3 regions of the Marvinbryantia sp. genome follow, and region 3 is predicted to be linked to each of the others. Evidence: predicted binding sites of a transcription regulator. Region 3 holds the regulator's gene; each other region holds the start of a gene.
The links. Region 3 encodes Rex, which represses fermentation and respiration genes when NADH is low (regulators of the CRP and FNR family bind a similar motif). Its sites were predicted from a motif close to ATTGTTAANTANTTAACAAT; they were not measured.
Positions count from the first base shown of each region.

Region 1: the regulator Rex is predicted to act here: its motif matches at 1,727-1,746, upstream of gap (type I glyceraldehyde-3-phosphate dehydrogenase).
Region 2: the regulator Rex is predicted to act here: its motif matches at 7,253-7,272, upstream of ACLU9Q_RS15530 (cobalt transporter).

Region 1 covers NZ_JBKXTT010000007.1:141,200-150,956, reverse strand. The annotation lists gene ACLU9Q_RS09995 (phosphoglycerate kinase) at 1-536, opposite strand, end outside; gene gap (type I glyceraldehyde-3-phosphate dehydrogenase) at 637-1,650, opposite strand; gene ACLU9Q_RS09985 (histidinol-phosphatase HisJ family protein) at 1,818-2,624, opposite strand; gene mnmA (tRNA 2-thiouridine(34) synthase MnmA) at 2,621-3,694, opposite strand; gene nifU (Fe-S cluster assembly scaffold protein NifU) at 3,752-4,195, opposite strand; gene nifS (cysteine desulfurase NifS) at 4,224-5,411, opposite strand; gene ACLU9Q_RS09965 (RrF2 family transcriptional regulator) at 5,422-5,880, opposite strand; gene ACLU9Q_RS09960 (polysaccharide biosynthesis protein) at 6,084-7,409, shown strand; gene ACLU9Q_RS09955 (hypothetical protein) at 7,498-8,175, opposite strand; gene ACLU9Q_RS09950 (spore coat protein) at 8,417-8,668, opposite strand; gene ACLU9Q_RS09945 (hypothetical protein) at 8,682-8,867, opposite strand; gene glgA (glycogen synthase GlgA) at 8,946-9,757, opposite strand, start outside.
Region 2 covers NZ_JBKXTT010000015.1:37,450-47,206, reverse strand. The annotation lists gene ACLU9Q_RS15565 (DUF512 domain-containing protein) at 1-1,187, shown strand, start outside; gene der (ribosome biogenesis GTPase Der) at 1,180-2,508, shown strand; gene plsY (glycerol-3-phosphate 1-O-acyltransferase PlsY) at 2,508-3,161, shown strand; gene ACLU9Q_RS15550 (NAD(P)H-dependent glycerol-3-phosphate dehydrogenase) at 3,177-4,184, shown strand; gene ACLU9Q_RS15545 (ABC transporter substrate-binding protein) at 4,299-5,306, shown strand; gene ACLU9Q_RS15540 (ABC transporter permease) at 5,410-6,339, shown strand; gene ACLU9Q_RS15535 (ABC transporter ATP-binding protein) at 6,332-7,126, shown strand; gene ACLU9Q_RS15530 (cobalt transporter) at 7,298-7,753, shown strand; gene ACLU9Q_RS15525 (CooT family nickel-binding protein) at 7,768-7,950, shown strand; gene ACLU9Q_RS15520 (AAA family ATPase) at 7,997-8,767, shown strand; gene cooS (anaerobic carbon-monoxide dehydrogenase catalytic subunit) at 8,796-9,757, shown strand, end outside.
Region 3 covers NZ_JBKXTT010000020.1:3,215-12,971, reverse strand. The annotation lists gene alr (alanine racemase) at 1-650, opposite strand, end outside; gene ACLU9Q_RS17525 (NAD(P)H-hydrate dehydratase) at 726-1,568, opposite strand; gene ACLU9Q_RS17520 (redox-sensing transcriptional repressor Rex) at 1,633-2,280, opposite strand; gene ACLU9Q_RS17515 (aspartate kinase) at 2,347-3,666, opposite strand; gene abc-f (ribosomal protection-like ABC-F family protein) at 3,834-5,777, shown strand; gene ACLU9Q_RS17505 (NADP-dependent isocitrate dehydrogenase) at 5,780-6,976, opposite strand; gene ACLU9Q_RS17500 (ketopantoate reductase family protein) at 7,069-7,995, opposite strand; gene ACLU9Q_RS17495 ([FeFe] hydrogenase, group A) at 8,262-9,757, opposite strand, start outside.

The DNA.
Region 1 (9,757 bases), on a different contig from region 3:
TAGCCGACAACATTCTCGCCGCCCTTTTCGGTGATGAATTTGGTTACGCCTGCAACAGAAGCGTGTGCTCTGTGGGAAGAGCCGAATGCGTCGCATACGTAAAGGTCTGCCAGGTCAGCCAGCTCCTTGCTGAATTCCTCGCCGTTCTTTGTCTCTTCTTTTCCGCGGAAACGGGTATTCTGCAGAAGAACCACATCGCCGTCCTTCATCTCGGAAACTGCCTTTGTTGCAGCCTCGCCGGTTACGTTGTAATCAGAAACAAATACAACCTCTTTGCCAAGCTTCTCGGAAAGTCTCTTTGCCACCGGAGCCAGGGATTCTCCCTCATTCGGACCGTTCTTTACCTTGCCAAGGTGAGAGCAGAGGATAACCTTGCCGCCGTCGTTGATCAGCTTCTGGATAGTAGGCAGCGCCGCAACAATACGTGTTTCGTCTGTGATCTCGCCATTTTTCAGCGGTACGTTGAAATCGCATCTAACCAGGACGCGTTTGCCCTTTGCGTTGATATCATCAACAGATTTCTTATTTAATCCCATGATTTAAAAACCTCCATTATTATAGAAACCATTTTTGTTTCATTATGAAACGAGGTCCGGTCCTAAGACCGGACCTCTGATAGGTCTTGATAAAATGCTCTTATGCCAGCTCGCTGAAGTATTTGATCGTGCGAACCATCTGGCTTACGTAAGAGTTCTCGTTGTCATACCAGGAAACAACCTGTACCTGGGATGTGCCGTCTGCCAGATTTACTACCATAGTCTGGGTAGCATCGAACAGAGAACCGAATCTCATACCAACGATATCGCTGGATACGATCTCATCTGTGTTGTAACCGAAGGACTCGGTAGCTGCTGCCTTCATAGCTGCGTTGATACCCTCAACGGTAGCCTGTCCCTTAACAACTGCGTTCAGGATCGTGGTGGAACCTGTCGGGGTCGGAACACGCTGAGCAGCGCCGATGAGCTTGCCATTCAGTTCCGGAATAACCAGACCGATAGCCTTTGCAGCGCCTGTGCTGTTCGGAACGATATTTACCGCACCTGCACGGCTTCTTCTGAGGTCGCCTTTTCTCTGCGGACCATCCAGGATCATCTGGTCGCCTGTGTAAGCGTGGATTGTGCACATGATACCGGATTCGATCGGCATATAGTCATTCAGAGCCTTTGCCATCGGAGCCAGGCAGTTTGTTGTGCAGGAAGCTGCGGAGATAACAGTATCTTCCGCTTTCAGTGTCTCGTGGTTTACATTGTAAACGATAGTCGGAAGGTCGTTTCCAGCCGGAGCAGAAATAACAACCTTGCGAGCGCCAGCTTTGATGTGAGCTTCAGCTTTTGCCTTGGAGGTATAGAAGCCTGTGCACTCCAGAACAACGTCTACTCCAAGCTCGCCCCACGGAAGCTGGGATGCGTCAGCCATAGCGTAGATTTTGATTTCTGTGCCATCAACTGTGATGGAATCTTCACCAGCAGAAACCTTGTCAGCCAGTTCATATTTACCCTGAGAAGAATCATACTTCAGAAGGTGAGCCAGCATCTTCGGGCTTGTCAAATCGTTGATAGCCACTACTTCATAACCTTCAGCACCAAACATCTGTCTGAATGCCAGACGACCGATACGGCCAAAACCATTGATTGCTACTTTTACTGCCATAATCGCAATTCCTCCTAAAAATATAAATGTAATATTTTTGCCTGCGCATACGCACAGAATGTTACCGTTTCCAATGTTTGTTAAAGAAACGTCAACCTTATTAACATTCTACCCAATTTGTCCCAAAAATTCAAGACATATTTTTCATAAACTTAAAAACATATTTTTCATAAACTTAAAAAATATGGTTTTCTTTCGCGGAAAACGGCGTAATAACGGAAGCCGCACTCCAGGAGCAGTTCGCGCACGCGCCCAAACTCCCCGGTGATCCATTCCGGAGCATGCGCGTCCGAGCCGATGGTAACGATCTCGCCGCCCAGCCGCCGGTACGCCTTTACGATATCCATACATGGATTCGGTGCGCACAGTCCTTGCTTATACCCGGCAGAATTGATCTCCAGCCCGACGCCGTGCTCAATAAGCGCTTTTAGTGCTGCATCCAGCACATCCCGGTATTTCTCATAAGAATATTCGCGGTTTTTGTTCGGGCCATAACGCACCACATAATCGAGGTGCCCATACGTATCTACATTGGAGAACGCCGCCAGATTTTTGGGAATCGTCTCGAAATATGTCCGGTATGCCTCTTCCTCCGTGCGCCCCTCATAAAAATCAGCAAAATACGGGTCCTTACCCTCTACCGTGTGGGAGGATCCGATGATAAAATCGAAATCCCAGGCATGAGAATATTCATTCAAAAAATCCGCATACTGCGCCTCCAGCCCCAGCTCGATGCCGAACAGAAGCTCGATCTTTCCGCGGTATTTTTCCTTCAGCTTTAGGAAGCCCTCCCGGTATGCGGCGGTATCCACTTCAAAGGAAACGCCGTTATCCAGCATTCCGTGATCCATATGCTCCGTAAAGCACATCGCGGTCAGCCCAAGCTGCAGCCCTTTTTCTATCATGCTCTCCATCGGCGCTTCCGAATCCGCCGAAAAGCTGCTGTGCAGATGACAATCTGTCAAAATACTCATAAGATGGTTCCCCCTCCAAGCACATTTTCTCCGTCGTAAAAAACAACTGCCTGCCCCGGCGTCGCCGCCCGCTGCGGTTCGTCAAACACGCATTCGATCGTGTCCGCGCCCGTCATGCGGATGACTGCGGGAGCGCCCTTATGATTGTAGCGGATCTTCGCCGTCACGCGCCGCTCCCCGTCGATGCCCGGAACCGCCATAAAATTCAGCCTGTTGGCAGTCAGATGCCGCTTAAACAGCTCCTCATTTTCGCCGACCACCACCTCGTTCGTGTCCGGACGGATTTCCGTCACGAACACGCGGTGCCCCATCGGAAGCTGCAGGCCGCGCCGTTGTCCGATCGTATAATGTGTGATGCCGCGGTGCTGTCCGAGCACCCTGCCGTCCGCCGTCACAAAATTTCCGGCGGGCAGCTTCCTGCCGGTATAATCCTCGATAAAAGCGGCGTAATCGTCGTCCGGCACAAAACAGATTTCCTGGCTGTCCGGCTTGTTTGCCACGCGCAGCCCGATCCTTTCCGCGATCGCACGGATTTCTTCTTTTGTGTACTCTCCTACCGGCATCAGGGTATGCGTAAGCTGCTCCTGCGTGAGATTATAAAGCGCGTAGGTCTGATCCTTCGCGGCGGTTGCCGAACGGCAGATGGTGTACCTTCCGTTCGGAAGCTGCCGGATGCGCGCGTAATGTCCGGTCGCGATGTAGTCCGCACCGATCGACAGACTTCTCTGCAGAAGCGCCTCCCACTTCACATAACGGTTGCAGGCGATGCAGGGATTCGGTGTCCGACCGCACAGATATTCCTCTGCGAAGTAATCCATCACCTTTTCCTTAAATTCTGCCTTGAAATTCATCACATAGTAGGGAATTTCCAGCGTCTGCGCCACGCGCCGCGCATCTTCCACGGCGCTTAGCCCGCAGCAGCCGCCATTCTCCTCCTGCGTCTGCTCTTCCTCATCCTGCCAGATCTGCATTGTCACGCCAACCACGTCGTAGCCCTGCTCCTTCAAAAGCCACGCTGCCACCGACGAATCGACGCCGCCCGACATTCCCACAACCACCTTTTTCTTCATATATAATATCCTGCCTGTCCAATTTTTTTCCGCGGGATACCTGTGGTTCCTGCTGTCTTAATACTCTTCCGCCTCGTCCTCTTCACCCTCGTGGATATCGGATTTCGGCTTCTGCAGACCTTCGATCTTAATGCCATGCTTTTCCGCGTAATCCCAGAGTGCCGCGTGGATCGCTTCCTCGGCGAGCAGAGAACAGTGTACCTTCACAGGCGGAAGCCCGTCCAGCGCCTCCATAACCGCTTTATTCGTTACCTGCAGCGCCTCCTGGATATTTTTGCCCTTTACCAGCTCGGTTGCCATGCTGCTGGTTGCCACAGCAGCGCCGCATCCGAACGTTTTAAATTTTACATCCTGGATAATGCCGTTGTCATCGATATCCAGGTACATGCGCATGATATCGCCGCATTTTGCATTGCCCACGGTTCCCACGCCGCTGGCGTTCTCAATCTCACCCATATTTCTCGGGTTCTGGAAATGATCCATTACTTTTTCACTGTACATTTTTCTTCCTCCTTCATCCGGAACAGGTCTATTTCGCCGCCTGTTTTTTCACAAAATCTTCATATAACGGAGACATGCCGCGCAGTCTCTCGACAATCTTTTTGATCGTATCTACCGTAAAATCAATATCCTCCAGCGTGGTCTCCTCGCTTAACGTCAGACGCAGAGAGCCGTGTGCGATCTCGTGCGGAAGTCCGATCGCAAGCAGCACATGCGACGGATCGAGGCTTCCCGATGTGCACGCAGAGCCGCTGGAGCCACAGATGCCCTCCATATCCAGCATGATCAGCATAGATTCACCCTCGATAAACTGAAAGCTGAAGTTTGCGTTGTTCGGGAGACGATCGTTTCGGTCGCCGTTCAGACGTGTGTAGGGGATTTCCTTCAGCACGCGGTCGATCAGATGGTCGCGCAGCTCGATCTCTTTCGCGGTGCGCTCCGGCATGGAATCCGCTGCGCGCTTTGCCGCTACCCCAAGTCCCACGATACCCGGAATATTCTCCGTACCCGCGCGGCGCTTACGCTCCTGCGCTCCGCCGTGGATAAACGAACGGATCTTCACGCCCTTGCGGATGTAGAGAAAACCGATCCCCTTCGGTCCGTTCAGCTTGTGCCCGCTGGCGCTCAGCATATCAATATGGCACTCATCTACATTGATCGGAAGCTGTCCGAACGCCTGCACCGCGTCCGTATGGAACAGGATGCCATGCTCATGCGCGATCTCGCCGATCTCCTTGATCGGCTGGATGGTTCCGATCTCGTTGTTTGCAAACATCACGGAAATCAGGATGGTAGTCGGACGGATCGCTTTTTTCAACTGGTCTAACTTAATCTTTCCGTTCTCATCCACATCCACATACGTGACTTCAAATCCGTTTTTCTCCAGATACTCGCAGGTATGCAGGATCGCATGATGCTCGATCCTGGAGGTAATGATATGGTTGCCTTTTGCGCGGTACGCCTCCGCCGTTGCCTTCAGCGCCCAGTTATCGGATTCCGAGCCGCCCGCCGTGAAATAAATTTCATTTTCCTGCGCGCCCAGAATATGCGCGATCGTCTCCCGCGCTTCATTCATTGCCTTTTTGCTGTTTCCGCCAAGCTCATAGATGGTAGACGCGTTTCCATAAAACTCTGTGAAATACGGAAGCATCGCCTCCACAACCTCCGGCGCCGTCTTTGTGGTCGCCGCATTATCCAGATAAATTACTTTTTTCATATTCTCCACCTCAATTCTCACATTGTGCGGCAACATAGCCGCTTTTGCACTGTGCCTTTCTGCTCTCACGGACCAGTTGGTCCAGCATTATTTCATCCACAGCCTCTGTTATACTGTCATTGATCCTCTGCCACACATACTTTGTCACGCAGAAGTCTGCGCCCTCGCATCCGGCATCTTCCTTCAGCCCCGGACACTCCACGGCGTCCAGATTGCCCTCCAGCGCCCGCAGGATATCGCCCACGGAAATCTCCTCCGCCGGTTTTGCCAGCCGGTAACCGCCCTGCGCGCCGCGCTCGCTGACGATCAGTCCCGCCTTTCGCAGCTTTCCGAAAAGCTGCTCCAGATAGCTCTCTGATATCTTCTGCCGCGCCGCCACGCTGCTGATGGGAACCGCCTCCTGTTCGCAGTGCAGAGCCAGATCGATTAACGCGCGCAGCCCATATCTGCCCTTTGTGGAAAGTTTCACGCTGCCACCTTCAATCCTTTTATTTTTTAAACCCGACTAAATCACTCGGATTTCTTCAAAAAAGAATATAGCACCCATTTCCGGTTCTGTCAAGGTACTTCTTGACATATATTGCAAAAAAAGATTACTCTTCACCGTCGCTCCGGGTGAGTGCACATGTTCCTGGAAAACGCTGAAGAATAATTGCAGGGGATGATACTCACATGCCTCAAAAACATACCGTCTTAAAGGGAGCCGCCCTTTTAACCGCCGCCGGGCTTATCGGGCGCATTATCGGCTTTTTTTATAGAATATTCCTCTCGCGCGCGATCGGTGCAGAGGGGCTGGGAATTTACCAGCTTATTTTTCCGCTTTATGCGCTGTCCTTTTCGCTCACCGTGTCCGGCATCCAGACCACGATCTCGCGGTTTGTCTCCGCCAAAACCGCCTCCGGCGACCGCGGCGGGGCGCGCAGAATCTTCCACATCGGCATGGCGCTCTCCCTCGCCCTGTCCCTGTGCGTGTCCTTCCTGCTGCTGCATTTCCACGGCTTTCTCGCGGAAAATTTTGTCAAAGAGCCGCGCAGCTCAGAGCTTCTGCGCCTGCTCGCCTACGCGGTTCCCTTCGGTTCCCTTCACGCATGCATCAACGGCTATTATTATGGGCTGAAACAGGCAAAAATACCCGCGATTTCCGAGATACTGGAGCATCTGGTGCGCCTTGGCAGCGTCGTGCTGCTCTGCCGCATCTGGACGGAGAAGGGGATCGCTGTCACGCCCGCCATCGCTGTCTACAGCATCATACTGGAGGAATTTTTTGCCGCGCTTTTTTCCGCTACGGCTCTGACGATCCATTTCGCCGCGCAGCCGCCGCTCCCGAAACCAGTGCACTCCACCGCGCACTACGCAGGCGAGCTCCTTATGATCTCGGTGCCGCTCACCTTAAACCGCGTGCTTGTCAATGTCCTGCAAAGCATCGAGGCGCTGCTTATCCCGCTGCAGCTGCGGCTCTCCGGGCTTACCGCCTCTTCCGCCCTGAGCGTCTACGGCGTGCTCACCGGCATGGCGCTGCCGCTGATCCTGTTCCCGTCGGCGCTGACCTCCTCGCTCTGCACCATGCTGCTGCCGGTCATCTCGGAGGCACAGGCCTGCGGAAAGCTGTCCGCCATTACCGCCGCCATCCGCAAGCTCTGCCTGTCCTGCCTCGCGCTCGGACTTGTGTGTTTTCTCGGCTTCTTTTTCCTCGGCGATTTTGCCGGAAACCTGCTCTTTAACAATGAGCTTGCCGGCTCCTTCATCCGCGCGCTCGCCTGGATCTGCCCGCTGATGTACTTAAATCCGGCTCTCTTTGCGATCCTGAACGGGCTTGGCAAAACCTCGCAGGTACTGGTACACAACCTCACCGGCGTCGCCATCCGCATCGCCTTCATTGTCTTTGCGATCCCGGTATTTGGCATCAGCGGCTTCTTCGCCGGTATGCTCATCAATCAGCTTGTCACATTTCTGCTTGCAGTGCGCAGTATCCGCAAAAGTCTGGCAGAAGCAGTATGACAGCGCCCGCAAAAATTTCCCAAATATCATAATCCACGCAAAAAAGCAGGCAGGAAAACCTTTAAGCTTTCCTGCCCACTGTCAATCTTCATTTCCGTTGATCCATCCGTCCGTTTTTGTCCACATGACGCGAACCCACCCAGGTATTTTGGGCCATATAGCCGCTGCTATAGAAATAGTACCAGTAATATTTCCCCTGGCTGTCCTTGATGCACACCCACTTTTTCTGAGCATAGGTGCCGTCCGCCTGCCTGTATTTTGTGCCTTTTTTCGTCTTTTTAAAGCCGTTTTTTACGTCCGCGCGGTAGCCCGCCACAGCACTTCCGTCATCGCCATAATAGGTGCTGCCGTGCCAGCCGTTGGTGAGCATCCTGCCATTGCTCTGCAGATAATGCCCGTTTTTCGTGCGATTTTTCAGCATCCGTCCGCTGTTGTCAAAGTAATACCAGTACCAGACGCCCTTCGCCGCTTTCGTAGTCAGCTTCTTCCAGCCCACCTGCATATAACCGTTTTCATCGAAACAATATGTATACGTTTTTCCATTTTTCTTAATATTTTTAAATACCCAGCGCCTGTACGCCGCCGCTTTATTTGATGTTTTCGTTCCCTTTAAATACTTTGTTTTCGACGTATAGTACCGGTAGTAATAACGGTACGTTCCGTTCTCCTTCACCCTTACCCTGCGAAAGCCCGCGTTTACAGTCATCGCCGGAAGCAGTGCAAGCAGCAAAAACAATGCCAGAAACACCCCTGTTTTTTTCTTCATTTTAGCCACGACCCCCTTTTTTGCAAAGTTTCTTTCCCTATGTACAGTATGACACAGATTTCCGTAATAAGCAAGGGAAACCTGTGTCATATTCCGCCGTTCCCCGTCTTTCAGAAACGGATGTGTCATACTTGCACCTGAATCACGTTCTCACGCCTCAAACCCACCGGACCAACTTCGCGTCGCAGCAGGTATTTAAGGCTGGCGTGAACAGTACCCAGCTCCGGACAGTCGCCCCAGCTTAGCCCATCTGTGTCAGAATGGATTTTACGTGCGCAACCTCTTCTGCGGTCGCCTTTGCCGCCGGAACATAATACTGCTTGCTCCGCGCGATCTGATAGATCTCCTCCTGGGACATCTCGCACTGGTTGCGGATCTGTTTGAGCGTCTGTTTCAGCTCTTTGTTTTCTGTCTGCGGGATCATCTCGCCGTAGCGCACTAATTCGCCGTTGATACCTGCAAGAGTATCGGATACCATTGTTTTCTCGTCCATGTTTGCTTCCCTCCTACTGTAAAAATCCCATAAGCTGCTGCTTAGATTCCATCGCGCTCTGCGCGGATTTCTGGAAAAACTGCTTTACTGCCGGGTCGGTTGCCTGAGAAGCATACGCCGTCATTTTACAGTGTGTGGTGGAAAATCCGCCGATCAGATGGCGCAGGTTCTGCAAATCAAGTTCTGATAATTCTGCCATAAAAAAGCCCTCCTTGTCAACATATCGTTACTTTACCAGTATGTCTCCAAGGAGGGTTTTCTATTCATATTTTATTTTTTACAACCAGTTATACAGCTCCGCGTACTGATCCGCCGATGCCTTCCAGGAAAAGTCCGCCGCCATCGCACGGTCGATCAGCCTGTTCCACTCACGTCTCTTGTCCACATAAACAGAATGGGCATAACGTATGGTGTTGTACATTTCATGCGCATTGTAATTTCGGAAACTAAAGCCGGTGCCGGTGCCCTCGTACTCGTTGTACGGTTCCACAGTATCCTTCAGCCCGCCCGTCTCGCGCACGATCGGGAGCGTGCCGTACCGCAGGCTCATAAGCTGGCTCAGACCGCACGGCTCAAAGAGCGACGGCATAAGGAACGCATCACAGGCCGCATATACCTTGTGAGACATTGCCTCAGAGTAGTAAATATTTGCCGACACCTTGTCCGGATACTTCCACGCAAAATGACGGAACATATTCTCATAGCGCTCCTCGCCGGTGCCGAGCGCCACGATCTGCCAATCCTGCTGGCACATTTCTTCCATCATATAATTGATGAGATCGAAGCCCTTCTGGTCAGTCAGACGGGAAACGATACCAATCATAAACGTTTTTTCGTTCTGCGCAAGTCCCAGCTCCTTCTGCAGAGCAATCTTATTTTTCACCTTTTCCTTGCGGAAATTGCGCGCATTATAATTCGCCGTGATCATTTTGTCTGTTTCCGGATTATATTCCTCATAATCGATCCCATTTACGATGCCGCGCAGATCATGCGCACGCGCCTTCATCAGACCGTCCAGATTTTCCCCGTAGAACGGCGTCTTGATTTCCTCTGCATACGTCGGGCTTACCGTGGTGAGCGCATCGGCAT
Region 2 (9,757 bases), on a different contig from region 3:
AAGAGTGGGAGCTGGAGATCGAAAAGGAATTTGAGGAGGACCTCGGACTGGAGTTTGAAAACGGCTTCATGGATGAATACCATTCCTGCCGCAACAAATGCATTTTCTGTTTTATCGATCAGATGCCGCCGGGGATGCGCGATACTCTTTATTTTAAGGACGATGATACAAGGCTTTCGTTTTTGCAGGGCAATTATGTGACGCTGACGAACATCGGCGAGGCGGATATGGAGCAGATTATCCGCTATCATCTGTCGCCGATCAATATCTCCTTTCAGACGATGAACCCGCAGCTTCGCTGTAAAATGCTGAATAACCGGTTCGCGGGCGATGCCCTGAAAAAGGTCGACCGTCTGGCGGAGGCGGGTATCGAGATGAACGGGCAGATCGTGCTCTGCAAGGGCGTCAACGACGGGGACGAGCTGGAGTACTCGATCGGACAGCTTGTGCGTTATCTGCCGCATTTAAAGAGCGTTTCGGTGGTTCCGGTGGGACTGACGAAATTCCGCGAGGGACTGTATCCGCTGGAGCCGTTCACAAAGGAGGATGCATGTCAGGTGCTCGACACCATTCACCGCTGGCAGAAAAAGCTGTATGAGAAGTACGGCACGCATTTTATCCATGCCGGGGATGAGTGGTACCTGCTCGCGGAGCGGGAGCTTCCGCAGGCGGAGACGTACGACGGCTATCTGCAGCTCGAAAACGGCGTCGGGATGCTGCGGCTGTTCCTGGAGGAAACCAGTGAGGCGATCGAAGCGCGCACGGGGGATGGCAGGCAGCACACGGTCTCTCTTGTGACCGGGCTTCTGGCAGCTCCCTATGTGAAGCAGGCGGCGGAGGCGCTGACAAAAAAGTACCCGCATGTGACGGCGAACGTTTATCCGGTGAAAAACGAATTTTTCGGGGAGCGCATCACGGTAGCGGGCCTTTTGACCGGACAGGATATCCTGCGCGCGCTGAAAGGGCAGGTGCTGGGCGATGCGCTGCTGTTTCCGTGCAGTATGTTTAAAAGCGGGGAAACCGTATTTTTAGATGATATTACCTTAAAAGAACTTGAGGAGACTTTACAAACAAAAGCTTGTATTGTAAAATCAAGCGGAAAGGATTTTGTGCATGCCGTTCTTCTGGAGGAACAGGATGAAGAAGGAAAAACGGCACAGCCATATGAGGTGACAGACATTGAGTAAACCGATTGTAGCAATAGTAGGAAGACCAAACGTTGGAAAATCAACGCTTTTTAACGCGCTGGCGGGCGAAAATATCTCGATCGTGAAGGATACGCCGGGCGTGACGCGCGACCGCATCTACGCGGACGTAGAGTGGCTGAATTATCAGTTCACACTCATCGACACCGGAGGGATCGAGCCGGACAGCAGTGATATTATTCTTTCACAGATGCGCGAACAGGCGCAGATCGCCATCGACACGGCGGACGTCATTATTTTTATGGTAGATGTAAAGCAGGGGCTGGTAGATTCGGACGCCAAGGTGGCGGACATGCTTCGCCGCAGCCGCAAGCCGATCGTGCTCGCGGTAAACAAGGCGGACAGCTATGAAAAATCCCTGCCGGATGTATATGAGTTTTATAATCTCGGCATCGGAGACCCGCAGCCGATCTCAGCAGCCGGAAAGCAGGGGCTTGGCGACATGCTGGATGTGGTGGTCGGTTATTTTCAGGATGTGGAGCTGGAGGAAGCGGAGGACGACCGCCCGCGCATTGCGGTAGTCGGAAAGCCAAATGTCGGGAAATCCTCCATCATCAACAAGCTGCTCGGCGAAAACCGGGTGATCGTCTCGGATATTGCCGGCACGACCAGAGACGCCATCGACACGGCGATTACCTGGGACGGCAAAGAGTATGTGTTTATCGATACAGCGGGGCTTCGCCGGAAAAATAAGATCAAAGAGGAGCTGGAGCGCTACAGCATCATCCGCACGGTGACGGCGGTGGACCGCGCCGACGTCGTGGTAGTCGTTATCGACGCCACCGAGGGCGTGACAGAGCAGGATGCCAAGATTGCCGGGATCGCGCACGACCGCGGAAAGGGGATCCTCGTTGCGGTGAACAAGTGGGATGCCGTCGAGAAGGATGACAAGACCATCTACAAGTATACGCAGAAAATCCGCGAGACGCTTTCCTTTATGCCGTATGCGGAGATCATGTTCGTGTCGGCGGAGACCGGTCAGCGGCTTCCGAAGCTGTTTGAGATGATCGACATGATCATCCAGAACCAGTCGCTGCGCATTGCGACCGGTGTGCTTAACGAGATCCTCTCGGAGGCGGTGGCGCTGCAGCAGCCGCCCTCGGACAAGGGACGCCGCTTAAAGCTTTACTATATTACGCAGGTTTCCGTGAAACCGCCCACCTTCGTTATTTTTGTGAACGACCGCGAGCTGATGCATTTTTCCTATACGCGCTATCTGGAAAATAAAATCCGGGATACCTTCGGGTTCCGTGGAACCTCGCTGAAATTTATCATCCGTGAACGAAAGGACAAAGAAAAATAATGTTGACGCGTATCATTTGCGTAGCGATTGGCTACGTGTTCGGACTGTTTCAGACAAGCTATATCATCGGCAGGATGCATGGCATCGACATTCGCGACCACGGGAGCGGAAATGCCGGTACCACCAATATGCTGCGGACGATGGGTACAAAGGCGGGGCTTCTGACCTTTTTCGGCGACTGTCTGAAATGCATACTGGCGATCGTACTTGTCCGCTTTTGCTTCGGGAAAACGCATGCGGATATGCTTGCGCTTCTTGAAATGTATGCGGCAGCCGGGGTGATCCTCGGACATAATTTCCCGTTTTATCTGAATTTCCGCGGCGGAAAGGGCATCGCGGCGACTGCCGGGATCGTGCTCGCCCTGCATCCGGTGATCACGGTCTGCGGAATCATCACCTTTTTCACCGTGTTCTTTCTGACGCACTATGTATCGCTCGGCTCGCTTCTTGTTTATGTGGGGCTGGTGATCGAAATAATCGCGCTCGGTCAGAGCGGAGCGTTCGGCATGGCGCAGCCGTATCTTATTGAAATGTATATCGTCACGCTTCTTCTCGCGGCGATGGCGTTCTGGAAGCATCGCGAAAACATTAAGCGCCTGCTTGCGGGAACAGAGCGGAAAACGTATTTATTCAAGAAAAATAAAAAAGAGTGACAGGAGGAATCTCACATGGCAAAGATCGGTATTATCGGGGCAGGAAGCTGGGGGATCGCGCTTTCAGTACTGCTTCACAACAACGGACATGACGTGAGCGTCTGGTCGATCATCAAAGAGGAGATTGAGATGCTCCGCGAAAAGAGGGAGCACGAGTCAAAGCTGCCCGGCGTGCATCTTGCGGAGGACATTCTGTTTACGGACGACCTGCTGGAGATCGCGGCAGACAAGGACGTGCTGATCATGGCGGTTCCATCCCCGTACACGCGCAGCACCAGCAAAATGCTCAAAGGGCTTGTCAAAGAGGGACAGATCATCGTGAACGTGGCAAAGGGTATCGAGGAAGCGACGCTTGACACGCTGACAGATATCATCGAGGAAGAGCTTCCGGGCGTGAATGCGGCTGTGCTCTCCGGACCGAGCCACGCTGAGGAGGTAGGACGCTGTATTCCGACCACCTGCGTAGTAGGCGCGCATGATCCGCACACGGCACAATACCTGCAGAGTATCTTTATCAGCCCGGTATTCCGCGTCTACACAAGCCCCGACATGCTCGGCATCGAGCTTGGCGGCGCGCTGAAAAACGTCATCGCGCTGGCGGCAGGCATCGCTGACGGGCTTGGCTACGGTGATAACACAAAGGCGGCGCTGATTACCAGAGGCATCGCGGAGATCGCGCGCCTTGGCATCGCAATGGGCGGCAAGTCGGAGACCTTCTACGGTCTTACCGGCATCGGCGACCTGATCGTCACCTGCGCGAGCGTCCACAGCCGTAACCGGAAGGCGGGCTATCTGATCGGACAGGGACGCACCATGGAAGAGGCAATGGACGAGGTAAAAATGATCGTTGAGGGCGTCTACTCCGCAAAAGCAGCCCTCGCCCTCTCAAAAAAATATGGCATCGAAATGCCGATCGTCGAGCAGGTAAACAAAGTCCTCTTTGAGGGCAAGCGCGCCGACGAAGCGGTAAACGAACTGATGATGCGCGATCCGAAAATTGAGAATGGCGGGCTGACGTGGTAAATAAATTTGGATTTTTTTCTTGACGATTTCACCAAAAAGGTGTATGCTCTTACTAACGTACTTTAAACTGTTAAAGTAAAAGCGTAAAATCAACAGAAAAGAGGAGAATGAGTGATGAAAAAAGTAATTTCCAAGGTTCTTGCAGCGGGCATGGCAGTTTCCATGACAGCGGCACTCGGTATGGCAGTAAGCGCAGAGGACACCACATATAACGTAGGTATCTGTCAGCTCGTACAGCATCCGGCACTGGATGCGGCTACGCAGGGCTTTAAGGATGCGCTCACAGAGAAGCTTGGCGATCAGGTCGTTATTGATGAGCAGAACGCTTCCGGCGATTCCGCAAACTGCGCAACTATCGTAAACCAGTTTGTATCCAATAACGTAGACCTTATCATGGCAAACGCAACGGCTTCCCTTCAGGCAGCAGCGGCGGCAACAGGAGATATTCCGATCCTCGGAACCTCCATCACCGTATACAACGTGGCGCTGTCTATCCCGGATGAAGAGTGGACAGGTTCTACCGGAACCAATATCTCCGGTACCTCAGACCTTGCACCGCTTGATCAGCAGGCGGCGATGTTTGCAGAACTGCTCCCGGACGTAAAGACGGTAGGACTTCTGTACTGCTCTGCAGAGCCGAACTCCGTATACCAGGTTGACACCGTAAAGGCGGCGCTGGAAGAAGCGGGCGTTACCTGCAACGTATATACCTTTGCAGACTCCAACGACCTTGCATCCATCACAACCACGGCTGCCGCTGAGTGTGAAGCGCTCTATGTTCCGACAGATAACACGGCGGCTTCCAACACCGAGATCATCAACAACATCTGTGAGCCGGCAGGTATTCCGATCATTGCAGGTGAGGAAGGTATCTGCGAGGGCTGCGGTATTGCAACGCTTTCCATCAGCTACTATGATATCGGCTACAAGACCGGTGAGATGGCATACGAGATTCTTGTAAACGGCGCAGACGTAAGCACCATGCCGATCGAGTTTGCTCCGCAGTTTGTAAAGAAATACGTTCCGTCAAGATGTGAAGCGCTCGGCATCACCGTTCCGGACGGCTATGAAGCAATCGAGGAAGAGGCGGAAACAGAGACTGAAGCGGAAACAGAAGCATAAAGAATAAAAAAGCAAGTAAGAAACATTACAGCGGACTGTCGCGGAAAGGGAAATTTCCCTGCTCTGCGGCAGCCCGTCGTTTTGCTATGGAGGAGAAAGAGCTGTGAACATTGGAAATCTTTTTAATGCACTGCCCGGCGCCTGTGCCCAGGGACTGATCTGGGGCATTATGGCGATCGGCGTGTACATTACCTACAAAATTCTCGATCTGGCAGATCTGACAGTAGACGGTACCATGTGTACCGGCGGTGCGGTCTGTGTCATGATGCTGCTGAGCGGTTATTCCGTGCCGGTAGCGCTTGCCTGTGCGTTTGGCGCAGGGATGCTCGCCGGTCTTGTGACCGGTATTTTTCACACGGCGATGGGTATTCCGGCGATCCTTTCGGGCATTCTGACACAGCTCGGACTTTATTCCATCAATCTGCGCATTATGGGCAATAAAGCAAACCAGGCGATCAGCGTGGACAAATATCCGCTGATCGTATCGCTGCGGAATATCAAGGGCGTTCCGGTCTATAAAAATACGATTTTTATCGTGATCATCTTTATCGTGGTGATCATTGCCCTGCTGTACTGGTTCTTCGGGACGGAGCTTGGCTGTGCGATCCGTGCAACCGGTTCCAATGAACACATGTCCCGCGCGCAGGGCATCAACACGGATGTGAGCAAGATCATCGGTCTGATGCTCTCAAACGGTATCGTGGCGCTCTCCAGCGGTCTGTATGCGCAGTACCAGGGCTTCTCGGACGTCAACATGGGACGCGGCGCGATCGTGATCGGTCTGGCGGCCGTCATTATCGGGCAGGTGCTTTTCGGCAAATTTGCACATAATTTTGCCGGCAAGCTTATTGCGGTCGCGCTGGGTGCAATCGTATATTATCTTGTGCTGCAGGTGGTGCTCTGGCTCGGACTGAACTCCAACGATTTAAAGCTTCTTTCCGCACTTGTCGTTGCGGTATTCCTGGCGGTGCCGCATCTGAAAGGAAAGTATTTTACAAAGGTTTCCAAAAAAGGAGGTGCCGGCCGTGCTTAAACTGATTGGAATTAAAAAGACATTCAATCCGGGAACGGTGAACGAAAAAAAGGCGCTCTGCGGCGTCGATCTTACGCTGAACGAGGGGGATTTTGTGACGGTCATCGGCGGAAACGGCGCCGGGAAATCGACCACGCTGAACGCGATCGCCGGCGTCTGGCCGGTGGATGAGGGAGAGATCATCATCGACGGCGTGAACGTGACGCGCCTTCCGGAATATAAGCGTGCAAAGTACCTCGGACGTGTGTTCCAGGACCCGATGACGGGAACTGCGGCAAGTATGCAGATTGAGGAAAATCTGGCGCTTGCATCCCGGCGCGGGCTGCGGCGGACCTTAAAAAGCGGCATCAATGCGGCGGAGCGGGAGCGCTACAAGGAGAAGCTGAAGATTTTAGATCTCGGTCTGGAGGATCGCCTGACTGCAAAGGTAGGGCTTTTGTCGGGCGGACAGCGCCAGGCGCTGACGCTTCTGATGGCGACACTGAAAAAGCCGAAGCTTCTTCTTCTCGACGAGCACACGGCGGCGCTCGACCCGAAGACGGCGGCAAAGGTGCTGGAAGCGACGGACAAGATCATTGCCCGCGATAATCTGACCGCTATTATGATCACGCACAACATGAAGGACGCCATCGCGCACGGCAACCGTCTGATCATGATGCACGAGGGCAGGATCATCTACGATGTATCCGGCGAGGAAAAGAAAAATCTGAAGGTTTCTGACCTTCTTCAGAAATTTGAACAGGCGAGCGGCGGCGAATTTGCAAACGACCGTATGATGCTTGCATAAACGGAAAAAAGACGGAATTGCCGCTTGGTGATTTCGTCTTTTTGTATTTCTTAAAGTACAATTTCTTTGTTGAGATTTCACTTTTTATGTGCTATACTATCCCATAGTAGGGGATGTGCAGTAATCCCTGTCAAAAATTTAACAATATCATGCGGAAAGGAGGCTGAAGAAGTGCATATTGTAACGGATGAAAATGGAAATGTCTGTGCGCATACACATACGCATGAACACGCTCATACGCACACGTACGAGCATACCCATCCACACGATCACGAGCATGGCGCTGAGGAAAATCATAACCACAGCCATGATGATGCGCACTGTCATCATCACGAAGATCACTGCCCGTCTGAGGGCAGCGGGGGAAACTGCCACAGCCACGGAGACGGGGGACATTGCCATGGATGCCAGAGCAGCGAAGCATCGCCGGCAGACAAAACCGCGGCGCTTCTGCAGTATATGCTGGATCACAACACGCATCATGCCGCAGAACTCGACCAGATGGCGGACAAGCTGACGAAGGAAGGTCACGAAAAAGCGGCGGAGCAGATCCGTAAGGCAGTAGACGAGTTCCAGAAAGGAAATCTCTACCTTGGTCTCGCGTTATCTCTGGTAAAGGAAGCATAACGGAGGTGAATAACATGTGCCTTTCCACGGTTGTAAAAAAGAATCAGCCTGACTGTGTTCTCCTGGAATACGTCAGCAAAATTACAGTAAACGGAAATCTTATCACTCTGACAGATGTGATGGGTGAGCAGAAGACGGTCGAGGGAACCATAGCGTCGGCGGATCTCACCGGCGGCAGGGTTGAGATTAACTGCTGAGCCGCCCGCATCTTAAAAAGTGATAAATCATAAGGAGCGCGATTTTATGTCATTTACGATAGCAGTCGCCGGCAAAGGCGGCGTCGGAAAAACCACATTGTGCGGTCTGCTGATCCAGTACCTCTGCGAGCAGGGCAAGCGCCCGGTGCTGGCAGTGGATGCAGACGCAAACTCAAATCTGAATGAAGTCCTCGGCATAGATGTCGAGATGACGCTTGGAGATATCCGCGAGGAAATGTCCAAAGCGGAGGCTTCCGGAAATTCACAGATTCCGGTGGGCATGACGAAAGCGGATTATATGGAATTTATGTTCAATCGCTGTCTGGCGGAGGAAGATGATTACGATATGCTGGTGATGGGGCGTTCGCAGGGAGCGGGCTGTTACTGTTTTGTAAACGGACTTCTGCAGGCGCAGCTTCAGAAGCTGGCGCCAAATTACCCCTATGTTGTCGTGGACAACGAGGCGGGCATGGAGCATATCAGCCGCGGCATTCTGCCGAAGGTGGATATGATCCTGCTGGTGAGCGACTGCTCACGGCGCGGCGTGCAGGCGGTCGGACGGATCGCGCAGCTCACAAAAGAGCTCGGTCTGAAACCGGAAACGATGGGATTGATCGTCAACCGTGCTCCGGAAGGCAGGCTGAATGAGGGCACTATGGAAGAAATCGAAAAGCAGGGGCTCAACCTGCTTGGGGTCGTGCCGCAGGACGCCGAGGTTTACGAATATGACTGTGCCGGAAAGCCGATGATAGATCTGCCGGAAACCTCTCCGGTGAAGCAGGCACTGCACAGTATCATAGATAAATTAAAGATTTAATATTATAACCCAGTCAAGGAGGATTATGATGGGAGACTTTAAGTTGACAACAGTTGAAGAAATGGAAGCGGCTACAAACCGATTGCTGGAAACCGGCAAAAAAGTAGGCGCAGACGGATGGCAGTACCGTGTAAAGAATCAGACGCCGCACTGTAAGTTCGGTGAGACCGGTATCTGCTGTAAGATTTGTTCCATGGGCCCATGCCGTATCACCCCGAAAGCGCCGAAAGGAATCTGCGGATGCGACGCTCACGGCATCGTGGCACGCAACTATCTGAAATTCACGGCGGGCGGTTCCGCTACGCACTCCGATCACGGCCGTGAGATCTGCAAGACATTGTATCATGCAAAACCGGAAGGACCGTACAAGGTAAAGGATCCGGAGAAGCTGATCCGCATCGCAAAGGAATGGGGCGTGGAGACCGAAGGAAAGGACATCTACGATCTTGCGCATGAGGTCGCATACCTTGGTCTGAGCGAATACGGAAAGGTATTCGGAACTCAGAATTTCCTGAAGAGAGCTCCGCAGCACACCCAGGATATCTGGGAGAGAGAGGAGATTGCTCCGCGCGCGATCGACCGCGAAGTATCCTGCTCCTTACATATGACACATATGGGATGTTCCTCCAAACCGGAGGCGCTGATCCGTCAGTCCCTGCGTTCCGGTCTGTCTGATGGATGGGGCGGTTCCATGGCTGGCACCGAGTTCTCGGACGTGCTTTTCGGAACGCCGAAGCCGGTTGATACCGAGGCAAACCTTGGCGTTATGAACAAGGACAATGTAAATATCGTTGTACACGGACATGATCCGTCCCTGTCCGAGATGATCTGCGAATATGCGGATGATCCGGAAATGATCGCTTACGCAAAGAGCAAGGGCGCAAAGGGCATCACGGTTTCCGGTGTCTGCTGTACCTCAAACGAAGTGGCAATGCGCCGCGGGATCCCGATGGCAGGAAACTTCCTCCAGCAGGAGAATGTAGTGCTGAC
Region 3 (9,757 bases):
GCATACGGCATGTCGATGATGCCGGCGCTGTTTGAACAGTGGCGCAGCGGAATGTCTACCCCCGTCTCCTTCAGCTTATCTGCAAACTTCAGATAGCGCTCAAGCTGATCCTGCGCGGAGGTTTTATCCGTCTCATCCGCGCGCGCAAAATGCGTGAACATGCCTTCGATTTTTATGTTCGGCAGCCTGCTGATCAGCATGATCTCCAGAACACTCTCCGCTGTTGCGGGATAACCGATGCGCGTCATGCCGGTATCAAGACCGATATGGATAACCGCCGTTTTGTTCTGGCGCGTCGCTTCCATGGAAAGCTGTTCCGCCATGGAGAGCTTGAATACTACCGGCCGGATGTCCTCGCGGATAAGATCCGCGTAATGCTCCTCAAAGACATAGCCGAGAATCAAAACCGGCTTTTTAATGCCCGCGCTTCGAAGCTGAAGCGCTTCCTCCGCGGTAGCGACGGCAAAGCCCCAGAGATAATCATACGCTTCCACGAGCCGCGCGATCGGAACCGCGCCGTGTCCGTAGCCGTCCGCCTTGATGACGGCGATCATCTTCGCCGACGGATGAATGTTTTTACGCATTGAGGCAAAATTGAATGCAACGGCATCAAGATCGATGCCGGCATAAACTCTGCTGTAATTTTTCATAATGATCCTCCTTCCGCATGTTGGATACAGATAATAAATGTCGGTTATTTATGCGAGCCAATAGGCAAATTTCTTTTAAGATACACCGTATAAAATATGCTCTATAATGTCGCCCGCCATCATAGAGTAGGTGCCGCGCTCTTTCGCGGCGGCGTCCCCGGCTAAGGCATGGATATGGACACCGAGCTTTGCCGCCTCAAAGAGCGGCATTTTCTGCGCGAGCAGACCGCCGATGATCCCGGCTAAGACGTCGCCGCTGCCGCCGGTCGCCATACCGTTGTTCCCGCAGGTGTTCCATGAGCAGTCCGTTCCGTCGGAGACGACGGTTTTTGCGTCCTTCAGAACCGTGATTACCCTGTGAGCGGCGGAAAATTCTCTTGCCGCTTTTGCCGGATCCTTTTTGATCGCTGCAGAGGACAGACTGCTCAAACGGCTCATCTCGCCAATATGCGGAGTAATGATGAACGGCGCGCCGGCAAGCTCCCAGAGCTTATCGTCTGCTGACAAAATGTTAAGCGCATCCGCGTCCAGCACGCGCGGCAGGTGATCTGCCGACAGAACGTATTTTAAGATCTCCTTTTTGACTGCTCCGGTTCCAAGCCCGCAGCCCGCAGCTACCGCTGTCATGCTGTCAAGACAGTTTTTAAGCGGCTCCGGTGTCCAGTCTTTCGGATCGTAGGTGATCAGCACAGCCTCCGGAAGAAGCTGCTGGAGGATCACGCGGTTGCATTCCTCGGTATAAATATAAACCAGACCTGCGCCCGTTCGGTATGCCGCTTTTCCGGCCAGATACGCCGCACCGCACATATTGCGGCTGCCGGCGACAACGAGCAGCTTCCCGTAGGTGCCCTTAAACGAATCTGCCTTTCGCTGCGGAAGCACCGCGGACAGATTTTGCGGACAATAAATGGATTCCATTTCTGTTTTCCTTTCTGCGGCACGTAAACAGGGCTGCCGCAAATTTTTGCAGAAGCCCCGTCACTTAACTTGTATTCTTTTCGCGCTGATATTTCGTAATATTGTATGACAGCTGCATCAGGCTCTCGGAAAGATGGACGTTCTCTACCACCACATCATCCGGCAGATTCAGATCCGTATGAGCAAAGTTCCAGATTGCCTTGATACCGGATTCCACCAGCTTTATCGCCACTTCCTCCGCCGCCGCCTTCGGGAGCGTAAGGGTAGCGATCTGGATGTCATTCTGTTCCAGAAACTCCGGCAGTTCATCCAGCATACGGATCTCAATACCGCGGATCTTTTTTCCGATAAGCTGTGGGTTCACATCAAACATCCCGATCACACGAAACCCGCGCTTTTCAAATCTTACATAATTCGCAAGAGCCTGTCCGAGGTTGCCCGCACCTAAAATAATCATGTTGTAGGTTTTATCCAGTCCAAGAATCTTTCCTATCTCATGATACAAAAATTTTACATTATAACCGTATCCCTGCTGACCGAAACCGCCGAAATTATTCAGATCCTGGCGTATCTGCGACGCAGTCACCTGCATGCGGTCGCTCAGCTCATTGGATGAGATGCGCTCTACGCCATCGTCAAGAAGTTCACCAAGATACCGGTAATAACGGGGAAGGCGTTTTATGACAGCCCTTGAAATTTCCTTTTCCTCCAACAAAATCCCCCTCCGAAATCTTTTAAATAATGCTGTAATTATACACCAATGTGAAAATTTTGTCAATCACAGACGTACGGTTACGAAAATATCATAAATTGCCTGAATTGCCTTTTCAAAATCATTATTGCTGACACCAATGATGATATTCAGCTCGCTGGAGCCCTGATCGATCATGCGGATATTGATATCTGCATGGGCGAGCGCTGAGAAAATTCTTCCCGCGGTTCCTCTCGTAGAACGCATACCGCGTCCAACGACAGCGATCAGCGCCAGATCCGATTCCATGTCCAGATAATCGGGCGACACGGCGCGGCGGATACCTGCAAGCACCTTCTGTTCCTTTTCCTCAAAATCCGACTGATGAACAAACACGCTCATCGTGTCGATGCCGGACGGGATATGCTCAAAGGAAATGCCGTTATCCTCAAATACGCTGAGTACCCTGCGCCCAAAGCCGACTTCCGTGTTCATACGGTCTTTCTCTATATTTATTGCAGCAAATCCTTTTTTCCCGGCAATTCCGGTTATGGTATATTTCGGCTTCCGGCAGGTGCTCTCCACGATCATTGTGCCCGGTGCGGATGGATCGTTTGTGTTGCGGATGTTGATAGGGATTCCTTCGCTCCTCACAGGGAAGATCGCTTCATCGTGCAGTACGGAGGCGCCCATATAAGCAAGCTCACGCAGCTCGCGGTAAGTAATCGTCTCGATCGGTTCCGGATTTTTCACGATACGCGGATCGGTTACAAGGAAACCGGAAACATCCGTCCAGTTTTCGTAGAGATCCGCTTTCGCGGCGCGCGCCACGATAGAGCCGGTAATATCGGAGCCGCCTCTGGAGAAGGTGCGGATGGTGCCGTTTGTCATCGCCCCGTAAAAGCCCGGGATCACGGCGTTCTCTGTTTTTCTCAGTTTTGCTGAGAGAATCTTATTTGTTTTTTCGGAATCAAATGTACCATCCTCCCGGAAAAAGATAACCTCCGCCGCATCAATAAATTCAAAACCAAGATACGCCGCCATGATGATACCGTTTAAATATTCTCCGCGGGATGCTGCATAATTGTTTCCCGCGCCCTTTTCAAAATAATCGTGAATCTGCGCAAATTCCTTTTCCAGTGACAGATTCAGATGCAGCCCCGCAATGATCTCGTCATAACGCTCCTTGATCTTTCCGAGCTTCTGATCGAAATTCTTTCCGCTGATCGCCGTCTCATAGCAGTCGTAAAGCATATCGGTTACCTTTATGTCGCCGTCGAAGCGTTTACCCGGCGCAGACGGCACCACATATTTCCTGCTCTTTTCCGCCCGGATGATACTTCCGGCTTTCTGAAACTGCTCCGCACTGGCAAGCGAGCTTCCACCAAATTTCACAACTTTTTTCATTCCCCAGATTCCTCCTGTGTATTCTTTTCCTGCACTTTCCTGCAGCCGTATTTTTATATTCAGCCGATAAATCTAAGATATTTTACAGCATTTCTCTGAAAAAAGCTAGTAGAAATTGACGCAATATGCTAAACTATCTTAGAAAAACACAGAAAAGGAAAAAAATCATGATTTTAACATGCAGTCATATATCAAAAGCTTTTGGTACAAATGAAATTTTAAAGGATGTCTCCTTTCATATTGAGGAGCGGGAAAAAGCGGCGATCGTCGGCATCAACGGCGCTGGGAAGTCAACGCTTCTGAAAATTATCATGAAGGATCTGTCAGCGGATGAGGGCGAGGCAGTCTTCGCAAAGGGGACTTCTATCGGCTACCTGGCGCAGCACGATGCGGTCTCCAGCAGCAATACGATCTACGAGGAACTTCTGGAAACGCGCCGCGACGTGATCGCACTGGAGGAGCGTATCCGCGCTCTGGAGCAGGAAATGAAGCATTTGGACGGCGACCGCTTAAATGAAGCGCTGGAAACCTACAACCGTCTCAGCACCGAATTTGAAAATAAAAACGGCTACGCTTATCAGAGCGAGATCATCGGTATCTTAAAGGGACTTGGTTTTTCGGAGGAGGAGTTTTCGAAGAATATTGATACGCTCTCCGGCGGGCAGAAAACGCGCGTGGCGCTCGGCAAGCTGCTTCTGCAGAAGCCGGACATCATCTTCCTGGACGAGCCGACCAACCATCTCGACATGAACTCGATCGCCTGGCTGGAGGTCTATCTGCAGAATTATCCGGGCGCCGTGGTGATCGTGGCGCACGACCGCTATTTTCTCAACAAGGTCGTGACGAAGATCATCGAGCTGGACAACGGGCACTCTTGCGTTTTTTCGGGCAATTACAGCGCCTACGCCGAGAAGCGCGCGCAGATGCGCGAGGCACAGATGAAGGCATACCTCAACCAGCAGCAGGAAATTAAGCATCAGGAGGAGGTCATCACAAAGCTCCGTTCCTTTAACCGTGAAAAAAGTATCAAGCGCGCCGAAAGCCGTGTCAAGATGCTTGACAAGATCGAACGTCTGGAAAAGCCATCGGAGGTGGCCAGCGAGATGAAGATCCGCCTGGAACCGCGCATCACCAGCGGAAACGATGTATTAAAAGTGGAGGGACTGGCAAAGTCCTTTGGCTCTCTCTCACTCTTTTCGGATCTGAACTTTGAGATTAAGCGCGGCGAAAAGGTTGCGATTATCGGTGATAACGGTACCGGAAAAACAACACTTCTGAAAATCCTGAACGGAGTATGTGAGCCGGACGCCGGTTCTTTTTCGCTTGGCAGCAAGGTACATATCGGCTATTATGACCAGGAGCATCATGTGCTCCACATGGAGAAAACGTTGTTTGAAGAGATTTCCGATGCGTATCCGGCACTGACCAATACGCAGATCCGCAATGTGCTCGCTTCCTTTTTGTTTACCGGAGACGATGTATTTAAGCGGATTTCCGATCTGAGCGGCGGCGAGCGCGGGCGCGTATCCCTTGCCAAGCTGATGCTGTCGGAGGCAAATTTCCTCATCCTGGATGAGCCGACCAATCATCTTGATATTACTTCGAAAGAGATCCTGGAGAACGCGCTGAACCAGTACACCGGCACGGTGCTTTATGTGTCGCACGACCGCTATTTTATCAACAAGACAGCGTCCCGCATTCTGGAACTGACAGGAAACACGCTGGTGAATTATATTGGAAATTACGATTATTATCTGACGAAAAAAGAAGAACTGACACGCATCTATGCGCCGCAGGCAGCGGAGAAAACCAGTACCGGGCTATTTGGGAATGCCATTGCCTCTCCTGCAGTCACAGGTGAATCGGATGTAAAGCGCGACTGGAAGCAGCAAAAAGAGGAGCAGGCGCGTGAGCGCAAGCGCCAGAATGATTTGAAAAAAACAGAGGAACAGATCCAGGCGCTGGAGACGCGCGACGGTGAGCTTGATGAAATGCTTGCGCAGCCGGAGGTCTATTCCGACGCTGCCCGCTGTATGGAGCTGAATAAGGAGAAATATGAAATCTCCCAAAAGCTCGAAGAATTGTATGAGCTCTGGGAGACGCTGATGTAGTATTAAAGTTTTTCCCGGATCGCGCGGATGAAGTCGGCGCTGTTTAATACAGTGACATTTTCCAGGGTGGTGATGAGAGCAAGGTCCTTTGTCATTTTGCCCTCCTCGATGGTAGCGATGGTCGCTGCTTCCAGCCTGTCTGCGAATGCCATCAGCTCCGGCAGGCTGTCAAGCTCGCCGCGCTTTCTGAGCGCGCCGCTCCAGGCAAAAATAGTGGCAACGGAGTTTGTGGAGGTCTCCTCCCCTTTCAGGTGCTTATAATAGTGACGCTGAACGGTTCCGTGCGCGGCCTCGTACTCATAGCAGCCGTCCGGAGATACCAGCACAGATGTCATCATCGCAAGGGATCCGAATGCAGACGAGATCATATCGCTCATAACGTCGCCGTCGTAGTTTTTGCACGCCCAGATGTAGCCGCCCTCCGACTTCATCACACGCGCTACCGCGTCGTCGATCAGCGTATAGAAGTAGGTGATGCCTGCTTCTTTAAATCTATCCGCATATTCTGCGTCAAAGATTTCCTGCATGATATCCTTGAAGGTATGGTCATATTTTTTGGAAATGGTATCCTTGGTGGCAAACCAGAGATCCTGTTTTGTATCCAGCGCATAGGCAAAGCAGCTTCGCGCAAAGCTCTCGATGGAGCTGGTGAGGTTATGCATTCCCTGCAGCACGCCGCTTCCCTTAAATTCATGGATCAGCTCGCGCGTTTCGTTTCCGTTTTCATCGGTAAATACAAGCTCCGCTTTTCCTGCTCCCGGAACCTTCATCTCCGTTGCCTTGTAAACATCGCCGTAGGCATGTCTTGCGATCGTGATCGGCTTTTTCCAGGTGCGCACGTTCGGCTCGATGCCCTTTACGATGATCGGCGCGCGAAAAACGGTGCCGTCGAGAATCGCTCGGATGGTTCCGTTCGGACTCTTCCACATCTCTTTTAAATTGTATTCCTTCACGCGCGCCGCGTTCGGCGTAATCGTAGCGCATTTTACGGCAACACCGTATTTTTTCGTGGCAAGCGCGCTGTCTATCGTGATCTGGTCGTCCGTCTCGTTACGCTTCTGAAGTCCGAGATCGTAATATTCTGTTTTTAAATCGACAAACGGCAGAATCAGCTCATCCTTGATCAGCTTCCAGAGGATCCTGGTCATTTCGTCGCCGTCCATTTCCACAAGCGGGGTTTTCATCGCAATTTTATTCATAATGCTCCTCCTCATTTATACAATCATTTATCAAATTTTATCCAATCCGCCCCAGCTTGTCAAGCAACAGTATCACTTATCTTCATTAATCTCTATTTCAGATATCGTCCGGCGTCCTGCTCCAGCGACTGCCAGACAGAATACTCCGCTCCGATCCCGTCAAAGTATTTTTTGATGTCCCGGTTTAAGGCACTCATTTCCTCAACGGCATTCATAGCATGGTCACTGGCACAGATCTTCCCAAGACCGGTCGCGCACATCAGCCGAAAGAAAAACAGACAGATCCTGCGGTAAGAAGCGCTTTCATAGTTTGCATCGCTGGCCGGAAGGATATTATGCCCCGCCCGCTCGATTGCGCGGTACCCCTCAAGATTGGCGTTCAGAATCCGTTCCAGATAGGCGGCATTCCCTTTGAGCCTGTGCAGATCGCCGTCCGCATAGTAGCAGGCAAATGCCACCGGCAGTACAAAAGCTGCATGACAGAGCAGATAATCTCCCATATTGGGTTCGTAGGTCACCCTGTATCCGGTGCCTGTGAAAATCTGCCCGATCAGAGCTTCGTTGGAGGGCGCATCTTTCAGCTGCCCGATCGTGATTTTTTTGAGGTCGATGGAAGCAACCCGCTCCGGTTCCCGATGCCCCGCAGAGGACGCAAAGGCGAACAGCACGTTTTTCTCCGGCAATAATGCGGCATAGTGGGCGGCGCGGACATTGTTGCCCACAAATACAAGATTTTTCGTCCCGTTTGTCCGCAGGAATTCCATTATGCTATCCAACTGGGTATAGCGCATCACAATAAAAATAACATCGTAAACGTCATCCGGTTTTAACCGTGTAATAACCGGAATGCGGCTGACGGTTTCCCGCAGATGAAAGGTCTTTTTCATATGTAAACCATTTTGCTTCAACCGCTCTGCCCACTCGCCCCGGGCCAGCAAAGTCACATCTTTTTTCGCACGATATAAATTATTTGCCAGGTTGCAGCCCAGCACTCCAGCGCCAAAAACCAAAATTCTCACAGCAGCTTCTCCCTCTTCTTTCTTCAGCACAACAATTTTATTTCCGCCAGCAGCGAGCCAGGCAGACATGTTTAAGTGTTTTTTTAGCTTATTCCTGTCCAAGCGCACAAGTGGAAAGCTCTTGTGGTTAGTATTTGCTAACCGCTAATCATATTATCACTCAGACCTGCCTTTGTCAATGAAAAACTAATCGCATAGACAAAGGCAGGAGTCCGTTTTCCGGATTTCCTGCCTCATATGTGCCAATCCTGATCTTTTTACTACATTTATTTCGCACAGAAGCTGTGATTATGCAGCAGCTCGTGCTCCCTGCCCTTTAAAAATCCTTCGTACAGGGAGGTGATCATCGGATTTTCGTCGCACTTCTTGATGACGGAAACACTATCTGCGCGGTAAATACCGGCAGTGCGCGCCGCTTTTGTGCGCTTTCCGGCAAGCCGCGGCTGACCGCCGCCCATGACGCATCCGCGGCGGCATGCCATGATCTCGATCAGATGGTATTCCTTCTCGCCGCTCTTCACCTGCTCCATCACGGTGCGGGCATTTGCAAGTCCGCTCGCCACACAGATTTTGATTTCCATGCCATTGTACGGAACAGAAAATTCACGGATAAATCCCTCCTGGCGCACGCCGCACTCAGCGATCGCCTGGAATGTCTCCTTCGTGTGATCCGGCGCCAGTCGGCGGATGACCGCCTCCGTTACGCCTCCTGTCACGCCAAAGATGACGCCGCCGCCCGAACCGAAGCCAAACGGAATGTCGGAGGACTCCGGCTCCAGCTCCGCAAAGTCGATGCCGGTCGTTCGGATCATGTCGATCAGCTCTGTGGTCGTCAGAACGAAATCGGTGTCTTTTTCGCCCTTCGTGTAGCTGTTTTCGCGGTTCGCTTCCATTTTTTTCGCCGTACATGGCATGATGGATACCATCACCGTCTTTTTGCCACCGCTGTTTGCCGGATCGCGGAAATATTCCTTCACGACCGCGGAGAGCATTCCCTGCGGGGAACGGCAGGTCGACACGTTCTCCTCAAATTCAGGGAACTGGTCGCCCACAAATTTTACCCACGCCGGGCAGCAGGAGGTAAGAAGCGGCAGCTTTCCGCCGTTCTGTACTCTGTCGAGAAACTCGGCGGATTCCTCCATAATGGTGAGATCCGCGCTGAAGGTGGTATCGTATACCTCGTCAAAGCCCATGCGGTGCAGCACGTTCACAATTTTCCCCATTACGCTCCTACCCTTCGGCAGCCCGAACGCGTCGCCGACCGCCACACGCACTGCCGGGGCAACCTGCGCCACCACGCGTGTATCCGGATCAGCAAGCGCATCCCAGACCTCGCCGCGGTTGTGACGGATACTGATCGCACCCGTCGGACAGAAAATGCGGCACTGTCCACAGTTTACGCAGTCCGTCGTCGCGATCTCCCGGTCGAACGCCGGCATCACCATCGCATCCGAGCCGCGGTGTGCAAAGCCGAGCGCGCCGACGCCCTGCAGCTCCTCGCAGACGCGCACGCAGTTTCCGCAGAGAATACATTTATTCGGATCCCGCACGATCGACGGCGAGCTGAAATCCAAAGGACGTCGTTCTTTATAGTTGTCAAAACGCACCTCCATCACGCCGAAGCGTTTCGCCAGCGTCTGCAGATTGCAGTCCCCGCTCTTTTCGCAGGTCAGACAGTCGCGGCAGTGTGCGGCAAGCAGAAGCTCGATGATCAGCTTGCGGTATTTCCGCAGTTTTCCGGTGTTGGTAAAGATCACCATAC